One region of the Micromonospora sp. WMMD736 genome, then DNA from elsewhere that is predicted to be linked to it. Evidence: riboswitches for the same ligand, from Rfam matches in the RefSeq annotation. Region 1 holds a riboswitch; each other region holds the start of a gene.
What was found. A riboswitch is a leader RNA that binds a small molecule or an ion and turns the genes downstream of it on or off. The one in region 1 is predicted to bind cyclic di-AMP.
Positions count from the first base shown of each region.

Region 2: it holds a riboswitch for cyclic di-AMP, as region 1 does, so the genes downstream of both, ACN269_RS20185 (NlpC/P60 family protein) here and ACN269_RS01700 (transglycosylase family protein) in region 1, are expected to answer to the same signal.
Region 3: it holds a riboswitch for cyclic di-AMP, as region 1 does, so the genes downstream of both, ACN269_RS30065 (C39 family peptidase) here and ACN269_RS01700 (transglycosylase family protein) in region 1, are expected to answer to the same signal.
Region 4: it holds a riboswitch for cyclic di-AMP, as region 1 does, so the genes downstream of both, ACN269_RS12095 (coiled-coil domain-containing protein) here and ACN269_RS01700 (transglycosylase family protein) in region 1, are expected to answer to the same signal.

Region 1 is NZ_JBMHMI010000001.1:434,558-437,755, reverse strand. It holds gene ACN269_RS01710 (DNA polymerase IV) at 1-443, shown strand, start outside; gene ACN269_RS01705 (hypothetical protein) at 547-903, shown strand; gene ACN269_RS01700 (transglycosylase family protein) at 979-1,644, opposite strand; cyclic di-AMP (ydaO/yuaA leader) riboswitch at 1,644-1,811, opposite strand; gene ACN269_RS01695 (peptidoglycan-binding domain-containing protein) at 2,082-2,570, shown strand; gene ACN269_RS01690 (peptidase inhibitor family I36 protein) at 2,676-3,077, opposite strand.
Region 2 is NZ_JBMHMI010000001.1:4,492,127-4,495,324, reverse strand. It holds gene ACN269_RS20195 (pyridoxamine 5'-phosphate oxidase family protein) at 1-210, opposite strand, end outside; gene dcd (dCTP deaminase) at 288-866, shown strand; gene ACN269_RS20185 (NlpC/P60 family protein) at 949-1,989, opposite strand; cyclic di-AMP (ydaO/yuaA leader) riboswitch at 2,002-2,137, opposite strand; gene ACN269_RS20180 (N-acetylmuramoyl-L-alanine amidase) at 2,371-3,198, shown strand, end outside.
Region 3 is NZ_JBMHMI010000001.1:6,610,743-6,613,940, forward strand. It holds gene ACN269_RS30055 (hypothetical protein) at 1-112, shown strand, start outside; gene ACN269_RS30060 (hypothetical protein) at 278-1,045, shown strand; cyclic di-AMP (ydaO/yuaA leader) riboswitch at 1,331-1,471, shown strand; gene ACN269_RS30065 (C39 family peptidase) at 1,705-2,553, shown strand; gene ACN269_RS30070 (alpha/beta fold hydrolase) at 2,688-3,198, shown strand, end outside.
Region 4 is NZ_JBMHMI010000001.1:2,823,881-2,827,078, forward strand. It holds gene ACN269_RS12085 (HelD family protein) at 1-266, shown strand, start outside; gene ACN269_RS12090 (cation diffusion facilitator family transporter) at 375-1,292, shown strand; cyclic di-AMP (ydaO/yuaA leader) riboswitch at 1,405-1,536, shown strand; gene ACN269_RS12095 (coiled-coil domain-containing protein) at 1,542-2,612, shown strand; gene ACN269_RS12100 (hypothetical protein) at 2,705-3,198, shown strand, end outside.

The DNA.
Region 1 (3,198 bases):
GGCGTACCCCCCATGCACCGGAGGAGTTGGACGCCATCCTGGCCAGCCTGGTCGACCGGGTCACCCGACGGATGCGGGCGGCCGGACGATCCGGACGCACCGTGGTGCTGCGGCTACGCTTCGGCGACTACACCCGCGTCACCCGCTCGCACACCGTACGCAAGGCGACCGCGGACACCACCGGGCTGCTCGCCGCCGCCCGGACGCTGCTGCGGGCCGCCCTGCCGGAGATCGAACGACGTGGTGTCACCCTGCTCGGCGTCTCGGTGGGCAACCTGGACGACAACCCGGTGCAGCCGGAGCTGCCGTTCCAGGCCGACACCGGGGCCGACCTGGACGCCGCCGTGGACGCGGTCCGCGACCGCTTCGGCTCGACGGCGCTGACCCGGGCGGTGCTGCTCGGCCGCGCTCCCGGGGTCGAGATGCCACTATTGCCGGACTAGAGCGTCCCGGTTGCTGCGACCGGAGACACATCACAGCAGGTCGGCGGTTTAGCCGACCGCACGCAGGTGAAGTCTTGAGGGGAAAGCCTGACGAGGGGGGCCCATGTCCGACGAGACCAGCAACCGACCGAGCCGTCGCGCCGAACGCCCGGACGACGTGACCGACCCGCTGCTCTGGCAGCTCGCGGTCGACGTGCTCGACGCCCACGAGGCCGACGACGAGGGTCGCTGCCGCAACCTCCAGTGTGCCGGCCAGTCCTGGCCGTGTGCGGCGCGTACGACCGCCGAGCAGTCGGTGCGACTGGCCCGCAGCACCCCCGACTCGGTCGAGATGACCATCGACGGTGGCGGGGCCGGCACCGGTTGGCCGGCCGAGGCGGCCGCGCCGGCGCAGCGCTGGGGCTGGAACAGCGACCCGATGGCCCGCCGCGAGGGGCGGACGGCCGCCTCGGCGGCGTGACCCGTCAGACGAGCACAGCGCCAGACGAACGAACGCTCGGCCGGTGACCCGGCCGAGCGTTCGTCTGTGCATCTGTCAGAGAGCGAGCCGCTGCCCCGGGAAGATCAGGCCCGGGTCCGCGCCAATCAGCTGACGGTTGCGCTCGTACAGGGCCTGCCAGCCGCCGCTGCGGGGGTGCCGCTCGGCGATCTCCGACAGGGTGTCCCCCGGCGCGACCACGTACGTGTCGCCGCTGGCTGCCGGGGTGGTCCGCTCATGACTGCGGGTAGCCGGCTGGTCGCCGTGCGACGACCGGTCCTTGCTGGAGGTGGACGTCGACTTGGAGCTCGACGTGGTCGACGACTTCCCGGTGGACTTCGTCGAGGAACCGCCCGACGACCCGCCCTTGCGGCCGCAGGTCGGCCATGCGCCGATGCCCTGCCCGTCGAGCACCTTCTCGGCGATCGCGATCTGCTCGCCACGGCTGGCCAGATCCGCGCGGGCGGCGTACTTCGTGCCGCCGTAGCCGGCCCAGGTGCCCTGGGAGAACTGCAACCCGCCGTAGTAGCCGTTCCCGGTGTTGATCTTCCAGTTGCCGCCGGACTCGCACTGGGCGATCGCGTCCCAGTTAACACCGGCCTGGGCCGGGGCAGCCGGGCCGAAGAGGGCGACGGCGCCGGTGACCGCGCCGACCGCCAGGGTGCCGACGGCGACGCGGCGGGTGGTGACCCGTCGATGACGGGGGGTGTACGCAGACGTCATGGATCGTTCCTCCACGCCGACGAGGTGAGCTGTCGGGTTCGGGCCGAGGAGCCCGGCCGCGCGTTGGCGGCTTCACCCCGAGGTGACATGCACCGAGGAACCTGGGTCCCCCGCTCCTGCCCGGGTTCTGTTTCCGACGACCGGGGGCAGGATTTGGCGTTGCCGGTCGCGGCGTCCACGGTGGCGGACCCGACCGACGGTAGGCACGGTCACGGACGGTCGCCCACCGCTTGTGAAGTTGTTCACCGGCTCACGCGGGGCGCTCCGACCAGCGGTTGCGGACGACGCCAACCTGTGCACCGACCATGATGGACCGTTTCCGATCAGGTCGGCCGCCACGGGTGGAATTGACGTTCGGGCAGGAAACCGTAGACAGCCGGTCGCGATGCTCTAGAGCGCATCGGGTCCATCCCGGACCCCGCACCCAGGAGGAACCCATGGCACTCCAGCAGAGTCGCACCGGCCGCCGCCGCGCCGCGGCCACCCTCGTCGCCGTACTGGCCGGCGTGGGCCTGACCCTGTCCACGCCGGCCGCCGCACAGGCGGCCAGCCCGTGCACCAGCCTGACCTTCTACCGGGTCGGCGGCTACCCGGGCGGGGCGGATATGCACGTGCCGACCGTCGGCTGGCAGACCGGGAACAAGAGCTGCTACCTCAGCTACGGCCACTCGAACTCGGCAGTGCTGGTGTTGCAGGAGGCGCTGAACAACTGCTACTCGCGGTCGCTCACCCTCGACGGCAACTACGGGTCGAAGACCCGCGAGGCCGTCCGGTACGCCCAGCACAAGATCAACGAAGACATCGTGTACGCGAACATCGCCGAGGACGGCGAGTACGGCCCGCAGACCCGCGCGTACATGGGCTTCGCGATCTTCGGGGTCAACGGCGGCCCGGTCATCCCCAACGTCTGCTACTACCCGGGCTGAACGCCAGCCACGGCGCCGGCCGGAGTCCCCGTGACTCCGGCCGGCGCCGCGGTGCCCCCACGGGTGCGGCTGCGCTGGTGAGCCCCGTCCAGCGCAGCCGACGGATCAGCAGACCCGGACCGCCTCGATCCGCTTGTTCCAGGTCCCCCCGATCGCGGCCGAGTCGTACGCCAGGTTCGCCCGGTAGCCGTAGGCGTGCTGGTAGCCGAGCAGGCCGGTGGCGTTGGCGTTGTCCCAGAAGGTGGAGACGGTGCCGGACGGCCGGTTGTTGATGATCGACTGAGTCTGGTTGCGGAAGTACGAGGGCAGCGTGACGTCCTTACACCAGTTGTACGGCCCGTCGAGCAGGAAGATGTCGCCGCTGAAGTTGGCCCCGGAGTACAGGCAGAGCAGACCCGACGGGCAGGCGTAGTTGGCTTGGGCCGGGCTCGGGGCGACGCCGAGTGTGGCGCCGACGGCGACCACGCCGAGCAGCGCCGACGTGAGCCTTCGCAGAGCAGTTCGCACGATGATGACCTCCGGTGTCGTCACGACCGGAACCGGCCGTGAGTCGAGTTGCTGACATCACGTTGATCGATGTCCTTGTGCCAACGATGATCTGCGCGGAAGGTCGACGAATTCCTGCCGG
Region 2 (3,198 bases), 4.1 Mb from region 1:
CCGTTCGAGGTCGCGGCGCTTCGGCGAGTCGATGATGAAGCAGAAGAGGCCCTCGTCGGTGATGACCGGGGAGACCGGATGGACCCGGGGCCCACCGTCGGCGCGGACCGTGGCCAGATAGCCGAAGCCCGGCCCGTACTGCTGCAGGAGAACGCGGATGCCGTCGGCGAGACGGGGCTCGTCGGCGGCGAAATCGGACCAGGAAGCCATGCGAGCATTCTATCGAACAAATGTACGAGGAGCGACCTCGACACGCTGGTCACCGCCCACCTCGCTATGGTGGTCCGATGCTGCTCTCCGACCGTGACCTGGTCTCCGAGATCAAGGCCGGCACGCTGGGCCTGGAGCCGTTCGAGCCCACCCTGGTCCAACCCTCCAGCATCGACGTACGACTCGACCGGTTGTTCCGGGTCTTCAACAACCATCTCTACACCCACATCGACCCGGCCATGCAGCAGGACGACCTGACCTCGGTGGTCGAGGTGCCGGACGGCGAGCCGTTCGTGCTGCACCCGGGGGAGTTCGTGCTCGCCTCGACGCTGGAGGTGATCTCGCTCGGCGACCAGCTCGCCGGCCGGCTGGAGGGGAAGAGCTCACTGGGCCGCCTCGGCCTGCTCACCCACTCCACCGCCGGGTTCATCGACCCGGGCTTCTCCGGGCACGTCACGCTGGAGCTGTCCAACGTGGCGAACCTGCCGATCACCCTCTGGCCCGGCATGAAGATCGGTCAGCTCTGCATCTTCCGGCTCTCGTCGCCGGCTGAGCACCCGTACGGCTCGGTGGTGTACGGGTCGCGTTACCAGGGTCAGCGGGGGCCGACGCCGAGTCGCTCCTGGCAGAACTGGCGGGCCTGGCCGACGCGTTAGCGGCCGTTCCCAGCCGAGTGCCGGACGACACAGGGCCCGCCGCGAACGGATCGCGACGGGCCCTGACTGCGTCCCGCGTCGGTCAGCCGGGGCGACCGTAGCTGTGGATGGGCCCGTCGTCGGCCCTCTTCATCTTCACCGGCACACCGGCCTGGGAGGCGTGCACCACCCAGCCGTCGCCGACGTACATGCCGACGTGGTGGATGTCGCTGTAGTAGAAGACCAGGTCGCCGGGGCGCAGGTCGCCCTTGCTGACGTTCCTGGTCACCCGGCTCTGCGCGGCGGCGTTGTGCGGAAGCGACACACCGGCCTTCGCCCAGGCGGCCAGCATCAGCCCTGAGCAGTCGTACGAGTTCGGGCCCTCGGCACCCCACACGTACGGCTTGCCGATCTGCGCGCAGGCGAACTTGACCGCGATGCCGGCACCGCCGCCCGGGTAGCTGGCCGGGCAGGGTGCGGGACGCAGCGGACCGCCGCCGCCGTTGCCGTACACCTTGAGGCGCAGCTTCTGTAGCCGGTCGATCTCCTCGTTGATCTGCTTCTTCTTCGCCGCCAACTGGGCCTCGGTGCGGGTCAGTTGGGCCACCATCTCGTCCAGCGGCGCCTTCTGCCGGGCCAGCTCGTTGCGCAGGTCGGCGACCTGACGGACGTCCTCCTGCTGGTTGTGCGCGAAGCGGTCGAGCATTTCGAGCTGACCGACCATCTCGCTCGGCGACCGGCTGCCGAGCATCGTGTTGACGGTCGACAGGTTCTCACCCATGTACGCACGGACGGCCAGCGCGCTGACCTTGTCCATCGCGGCGTCGACCTGACGCTCCAGCGGCGTGATGCGGGCGGCGAGCGCGTCGGCCTGCTTACGCTTGAGGGCCAGGTCGGCGCGGGTCGCGTTGTGCCGCTCGATGATCGGTTCGAGCTTGTTCCAGTCCTCGTCGATCTGTCGTTCGATCTCGGCGACGGACGGGTCGGCGTGGGCCACCGTGGCGCTGCCGGTCAGGACGACGGCGACGCCGACCAGGGCGGCGAGAGCGGTGGTGAAGCGGGACCAGCGTGGACGCGGCACGGTCGACGTCGGGTCGGCCGGAGCCGACCGTCCGGACGACGGCCGCGGGGCTTTAAGGGCCACCGGGTTCCGTACTCCTTCTTCCTGACCGCCTACCGGGTTAGCTGACGGGTTCGGGCGGGAAGTGGGCGCCCTACCGCAGGAACTGCGGATTCACCCCGGGGAACGTGGGTCCCCGGCTCGCTCGCGAGCGACTCGGCGGTGTCGGTCCGTTACCGCCCGGGTGGGCAGACCTGCTACCGGGCCGACGAATGACCAGAGTAGAGACGGCCGTTACCGATCCGCAACCCGTGCGGCCGTGACACTCCGTACCGATTCAAGCGGTCCATCGAGCGGAAGTGAAGGTTTCTTACTGCACGTTTTGAAGCATGGAAAGGTATTGACGCGGACTCCCGGCGGCGCGAAGGTGACCGGACCGATACCAGTTCACATGTAGGGAGTTCGATGAAACGTCCGACCCTGCTCGCCGTCGCGCTCGTCACCGCCACGGCGGCCGTACCGCTACCCGCCGGCCCGGCCGCCGCGGCCCCCGCCGCCGACCGCCAGCAGCAGTACGCCGCCGCGGCGACCGAGTACGGCGTCCCCATCGACGTGCTGCTCGGCGTCTCCTACCTGGAGTCCCGCTGGGACAGCAACGCCGGCACGCCGAGCACCAGCGGGGGCTACGGCCCGATGCACCTGACCGATGCCCGGCACGTGGCCGCCCTACCCCGACGCGGTCACCACGACGCCCCGGGGGAGGACCCGCGCGGCGACGAGTCCCGTCGCGCTCTCGCGCCGGCACCCACCACCGGAGACGCGCCGCCCAGCGCCGCGCTACAGACCGTGGACGCCGCCGCGGCGCTCACCGGCGCCACCCCCGAGGCGTTGCGCACCGACCCGACGACGAACCTCCGGGGTGGGGCGGCGCTGCTGGCCGCGTACCAACGGGAGGTCGGCGCGCCCGTCGGAGTCGGCACCGACCCGGCCACCTGGTACGGCGCGGTGGCCCGCTATGCCGGCGCGGACAGCGCCGATGCCGCGGCGGCCTTCGCCGACGAGGTCTTCACCACGATCGGCGCCGGCGAGACGCGGGTGACCGACGACGGCCAGCGGGTCACGCTGCCGGCCCGGACGGTACGACCCGAGCGGTCCTGGCTGGACCGACTGGGACTGCGGCGACTCGCCCGCCCGGACGGGTTGGAGTGCCCCCGCACCGTGTCCTGCGAGTGGATCCCGGCACCCTACGCGGCGTTCGGCGACGGCGACTACGGCAACCACGACCTGTCCGAC
Region 3 (3,198 bases), 6.2 Mb from region 1:
GGCCGTCCTGCCCGGCCCGCCGATGGGCGGCAGTGCGGCCGGCACGGGCGCTGAGCCGTCGCTCCGAGCCGCCGGCTCGGCCAGCCGAGCCCCCCGAGCGCCGCCGGCCTAGCGGGTCACCCGCCGGCGGTCCGTACGCCGGCCAGCGATCCTCCCACCGGGACCAGCACGCCCTGCCGCCGACCTGAGCGCCCGGTCACCGCACCTGACGACACATCGCCCGCACCCTCGCCGTGCGGCATCCCATCGCTGACGTGCTCATGCCGAGGAGCCGACCATGGAAACCGTCGTCTTCTACCAGTTCCTCACCGAGGTGCCCCAGGCCGCCGCCATCTGGTCGGCACTGTTCCTGCTGGCGCTGACGGTCCTCGCCGTACTGGTGGCCCGCCCGGAGCGGGACGCGCCAGAGCAAGGCCACGTGCCGACCCCCACCGCCCGCGAGACGGCCGCCGCCGAGAGCGCCGACCTGCGCCGGTACGCCGAGGAGGTGGCCGTGGCCGCCGCCCGGGCGGCGCGGACCGCCCGGCGGCGGCGCGCTGACTGGCTGGTCGCTCAGGACGAGGCGCAGCGGGCCTGGACGGCGTACGACGAGGCGGACACTGCGGCCCGCCGGGTCGCCACCGCCGGGGCGCTGCCGACACCGCGTACCCCGCACACTCCCGCCGAGTACGCGGCCCGGGAGCGCTACCTGCACCGTGCCGCCATGGCGGCGCACTGGCGGGAAGAGTTGACCATGGCGCAACTCGCCGACGTGTTCGGGCACCGGCGCGGCTGGGACCCTCGCCGGCACCCGGTCGAGCAGGAGACGCTGCTCATCCGGGCGATCCGGGACGCGCGGCTGGCCGAGCACCGGACGGCCGTCGAGCGGGAGCGGTCGGCCTGGCGGGACGCCGAGGTGGCCGCCGAGTCGGCGCGCGCCCTCGCCGAGGAGGCGTACGCGGCGGCGGTCCGGTCGCGGCCGAGCCCGGCACTCGCCCGGCAGACGGCGACACGGCCGTCACGTGCAGCCGTGGTGGCACGCTGGCGTCCGGCCCGGGCCGGTTGAACCCGATCTGTTATGTGAGGCGGGTCACCAGCGGGGGAATTCGGGCGGCGGGCATCATCGGCGGCCATTGCGCCCGCGATTGTGGCGGCGTTCCCGGCGACCTGTCCGGTTGTCGCCCACAGGTGCCGCCGGGACCGGATGTCCCATCGAGTCACGTCAGCGGCAAAACGCGCAGAAATTGCCGGGCCAATCGATGTTTACGCAGGTCGGCATGGGTTGGCAGAGTTCGGACCGGCCAGTACTGTCGTCCCGTCCGGTGCGGTTACCGATCGCAGGAGGCGACGCCGCGCCGACCCGCTCAATCGTGATCAACGAACCGGGGACCCACAGTAAGTCCGGGGTGAATCCGCGAGCCACGGCCCGCGGTAGGGCGATCTTCCCGCCCGAATCCGTCAGCTAACCCGGTAGGCGGTGACGGAAGGAGTTCCATCCTCGTGCAGCATCCCGCGCCCCCCGTTTTGTTCCGCCGCCTCCACGGCGTAGCGGTGTCCCCGCTCATCCGCCTCGTGACGGTGAGCTGACCCCCCGGGTCACCGCACTTTCCGCCCGGCCGCGCCGGGCGTTCCCCTGAGCGGCTCATCATCCGCAGGCCACGGCCCGTGCGCTGACGCCTGCCCGGATACCGGTCGAGCCCCGGTGTGCCGCTCTCCCTGTGAACCGTGGAGGACCTCGTGAAGCACACCCTGAAGCGCCAGCTCCGTCGCCTCGCGACCGAGCGTCCGTACCAGATCGTCGCCGCCTCCGCCGCGGCCCTGGTCGTCGCCACCACCACCGGCGCCCTGGTCGCCGGTGCCGACGACGCCCCGGCCGGCTCGCGCACCCCGACCACGGTCGCCGAGATGCGCAGTGACACCGTCGCCTCCCGTGGCGAGCTCCGGGCCGCGGCCCCGTCGGCGAGCGCCGCGCCGAGCACCGCCGCCCCGGCCACCAGCGCCGCGTCCCCCGCCGCGAAGGCCACGAGCAACCCGGACCTGACCCGGAAGCCGACGCCGCCCAAGCCGCCCGCGACGAAGGTCCTGGACTACGACTACGAGGCGCAGAACACCTACTACAACTGCGGTCCGGCGGCCACCCGCAACGCGCTCAGCGCCAGCGGCATCGACCGTACCCAGGAGGAGCTCGGCGCCGAGCTGGGCACCACCGAGATGGGCACCAACTCGGCCGAGGACACCACCCGGGTGCTCAACGCCGAGGTGAAGGGCTCCCCGTACCGCACCCGCATGTTCGCGGGCACGCCCAACCCGGCCCAGATGGACCGTCTGCAGGCCGATGTGGTCAAGGCGATCACCGATGGTCGGGGCGTGGTGGCCAACGTCGCCGGCGACGCCATCGACACCAACGGCGGCTACCACTCCTACGGCGGTGGGCACTACATCGCCGTCGTGGGCTACAAGGACAACGGCCGTACCGTGCGGATCGCCGACTCGGCGAACGCCGCCGACCCGGCCTACTGGATCACCACCATCGACCTGGCGAACTGGATCGCCACCCGGGGTTACTCCGCCTGACCAACGCGCGACACCCCACGACGCCGCGGGCGCCGTCTCCCACGAGGGGTCGGCGCCCGCGGCGTCTGGGTGCCCGGCCGCGACGCCGGTGAACGGCTCTCGTACCAGGCCGCGAACCGTGGGAGACTGCGGCCGTGGTGGATGAATCGGGTGGTCAAGCCGGCCGTGAGCCGATCCTGTTGCTGCTGCACGGCATGGGGGCGACGGGTGACGTGTGGCTGCCCTGGGCGTCACTGCTGGAGCAGCACTGGCCCGGCCGGTGGCTGGCGCCCGATCTGGCCGGTCACGGTTGGTCGGCGCCGCTGGCGTCGTACTCCTTCGAGGGTTTCGCCCAGCGGGTCGCGCAGGGCCTGACCTCCGACGACCGCCTCGTCGTGCTCGGACACTCGCTCGGTGGCGTGGTCGGCCTGGCGCTGGCGGCCCGCGCCGCCGGTCTGCCGGTGGACGCGGTGGTGGGGTTGGGCATCAAGGCCGTCTGGACACCGGCCGAGCTGGCCCGCGCCGCCGACCTCGCCGCCCGCCCGGTGGGCTGGTTCACCAGCCGCACCGAGGCCGCCCGCCGGTATCTGCGGGTCGCCGGCCTCACCGGTCTGGTCCCTCCGGACCACCCGATGGTCGACGCCGGTCTGCGTCAGGTCGACGGCC
Region 4 (3,198 bases), 2.4 Mb from region 1:
CCGGCCTGCTGGGCGAGGTCGACGGCACGGTCGGGGTGATCACGCCGGTCACCCGCCGCGACGAGGTCGCCGGTTGGCTCGCCGCGCTCGGCGCGGCGCGCTTGCAGGTGGTGACCAGCCTGGAGGCCAAGGGCATGGAGTACGACGGAGTCGTGCTGGTCGCTCCGGGCGAGATCCGGGCCGATCCGGGCTCCGGCGTCCGCACGCTCTACGTGGCGCTCTCCCGCGCCACCCAGCGCCTCACCACCGTCGACCCGACCGGCTGACCGTCGCGTTGGCGCCGCCCATGGGCGGACCCTCGCCCTACACTTGCACACATAGCGATGTGAGCATACATTTGACCGGGTCCGGTGCGGCGTCGGAGGGTGGGTTTCGTGGGAGCAGGACATGACCACCACCACGGGTCGGTCGCCAACGCCGCCCACCAGCATCGGGGACGGCTCTGGGCGGCCTTCGGACTGCTCGCCACCCTGATGGTGGTCGAGGCGGTCGCCGCCTTCCACACCGGCTCTCTGGCCCTGCTGTCCGACGCCGGGCACATGTTCACCGACGTGCTCGGCATCGGCATGGCGCTCGCCGCGATCACCGCCACCCGGCGGGCCACCGGCGACCCGCAGCGCACCTTCGGGCTCTACCGCCTCGAAGTGCTCGCCGCGCTGGCCAACGCCGTCCTGCTCTCCGGCGTGGCGGTCTACGTGGTGATCGAGGCGATCGGCCGGTTCGGCGACCCGCACCAGGTGCTGAGCGGTCCGATGCTCACGGTGGCCGTCCTCGGGCTGCTCGCGAACGTGGTCGCCTTCGGGCTGCTGCGCGCCGGCGCCAAGGAGAGCATCAACCTCCAGGGCGCCTACCTCGAGGTGCTGGGCGACCTGCTCGGCTCGCTCGGCGTCATCGGCGCGGCGCTGCTCATCGCGGTCACCGACTGGTGGTGGGCCGACCCGCTGGTCGCGGTCGCCATCGGCGTGTTCATCCTGCCGCGCACCTGGCGGCTGGGACGCGCCGCCGTACGCATCCTCGTGCAGGCCGCCCCGGAACACCTCCAGGTCACCGCCGTGCACGACCGACTGGCCGCCGTGCCCGGCGTGGTCGAGGTGCACGACCTGCACGTCTGGACGCTCACCTCGGGCATGGAGGTGGCCTCCGCGCACCTGACCATGGCGCCCGGCGCGGAGGTCGGGGCGGTGCTCACCGCGGCGCGTACCGCCCTGCGGGACGACTTCCGCATCGAGCACGCCACGCTTCAGATCGAGCCCGGGGCCGCACCGGGCGTCTGCGGTTCCGTCGAGTGGTGAGAGTGCTACTCCGTCACGCCACACGCACCGTCCGTCACATCGGCTGCACAGACCCCAGCAGCACCGGTAGGCTCTGTCCCGGCCACCACCCGGCGGCGCCTCCCGGCGCCGGTGGCGGCCGTCGCCTAATCGCCCGACAGGGCGAACCGGGGAACCACGTTCCTGGGGTGCATCCGCGTCAGCGGTAGGGATCTTCCGTCCCGAACCCGTCAGCTAACCCGGTCGGCGGCTGACGGAAGGACATGCGTAGTGGCACCAGCACGACCTCTGGCCGCCCGACTGGCGGCACTGATCGTCATGATGGTCACCCTCGGCGTCGCGATCCCGGTCGGCGCCGCCACCGCCGCTCCCCCCGGCGGCCTGCGGGCCGCGCTGGCACCGGACGGTGACGAGGAGGGCGGCACCCCGGCGCTCCGGGCCCAGCTCGAGGCGGCCAGCAAGGGCTACCTGGACGCGAAGCGCGCCCTGGACACCTCCGTCCAGCGGCAGCAACAGCTCGCGGTCAAGCTCAAGACCACCGAGGCCGAGATGACCGTCCGCAACGGCAAGGTCGGCGAGATCGCCGGCGTGGCGTACCGCACCGGTCGACTCAGCACGGTCTCGGCTCTGCTCAACAGCAACACCCCCGAGGGGTTCATGGACCGGGCGGCCGCCCTCGACGTGGTGGCCGCCAACGAGGACCGGGTGCTGCGCGACCTGCACGCCACCCGGGACGAGGCGAACCGCACCCGCGTCGCCCTCGACGGCGAGATCCGGGAGCAGCGTAAGCAGGTCGAGGTGATGGCCAAGCGCAAGGAGCAGGCTGAACGGGCCCTGACCGTCGCCAACGACAAGGCACGCACCGCCACCACCGCCGACACCGGCTCCAACCGCGGCACCTCCACCGCCAACGCCCAGCCCGCCCCCCGCAACTCCGACGGCTCCTGGCCGTCCGAGTCGTGCAGCATCAACGACCCCACCCCGGCCAGCGGCTGCATCACCCCCCGCACCCTGCACGCGCTCAACCAGGCCAAGGCCGCCGGCTTCACCCGGTACGTCTCCTGTCACCGCAACGGCGGCTCAGGCGAGCACCCCAAGGGCCGGGCCTGCGATTTCGCCGCGCAGAAGGGTGGCTTCGGCGGGGTCGCCACCGGCGGCGACAAGACGTACGGCAACAACCTGGCGGCGTACTTCATCCGCAACGCCGACCGGCTCGCGGTGCTCTACGTGATCTGGTTCAAGCAGATCTGGCTGCCCAGCAGCGGCTGGAAGGCGTACAGCGGGGGCAACGGCGACCCGTCCAGCGACCACACCAACCACGTGCACCTGTCGGTGTACTGACCCGGCCGACGTCCGGGGTACGTCAGCGGGCGTACCCCGGACGTCGTCGGCGGTCGGACGACGACGCCGGGACGGGCCGGGAGCATTCGGGTATGCCGCGAATCGCGCCCACCGCCCGCAAGGCCCTGCTCACCCTGCACCTGGTCACCTCCCTCGGCTGGCTCGGGGCCGACCTGGTGCTGCTCACCCTCGGCATCGCGGCCCAGCGCGGGGCTGACCCGGCCGTGGTCTACCCCGTCGCCGGGCTCGTCGGCACCGTGCTCTTCGCGCCGCTGAGCGTGCTCGTGTGGCTCGTCGGTGTCGCCAGCGCGCTGCTCACCCCCTGGGGCCTGCTGCGCTACCGGTGGGTGGTGGTCAAGCTGGTGATCACGACGGTGATGGTCGGGCTGGTGCTGTTCCTGCTCACCCCGAAGCTGCGGCACGCCGGCGCGCTGGGTGCCGCCCTACCCACGCGGGAGCGCGCCGACCTGGTGATCGCGCCCGCGGTGTCGACCAGCCTCATGATCATCGCGACGGTGCTGTCGACGTACAAGCCCTGGGGACGCCGACCTGCGCGAGCCCGCCGCCCCAGGGCCGCACACGCCAC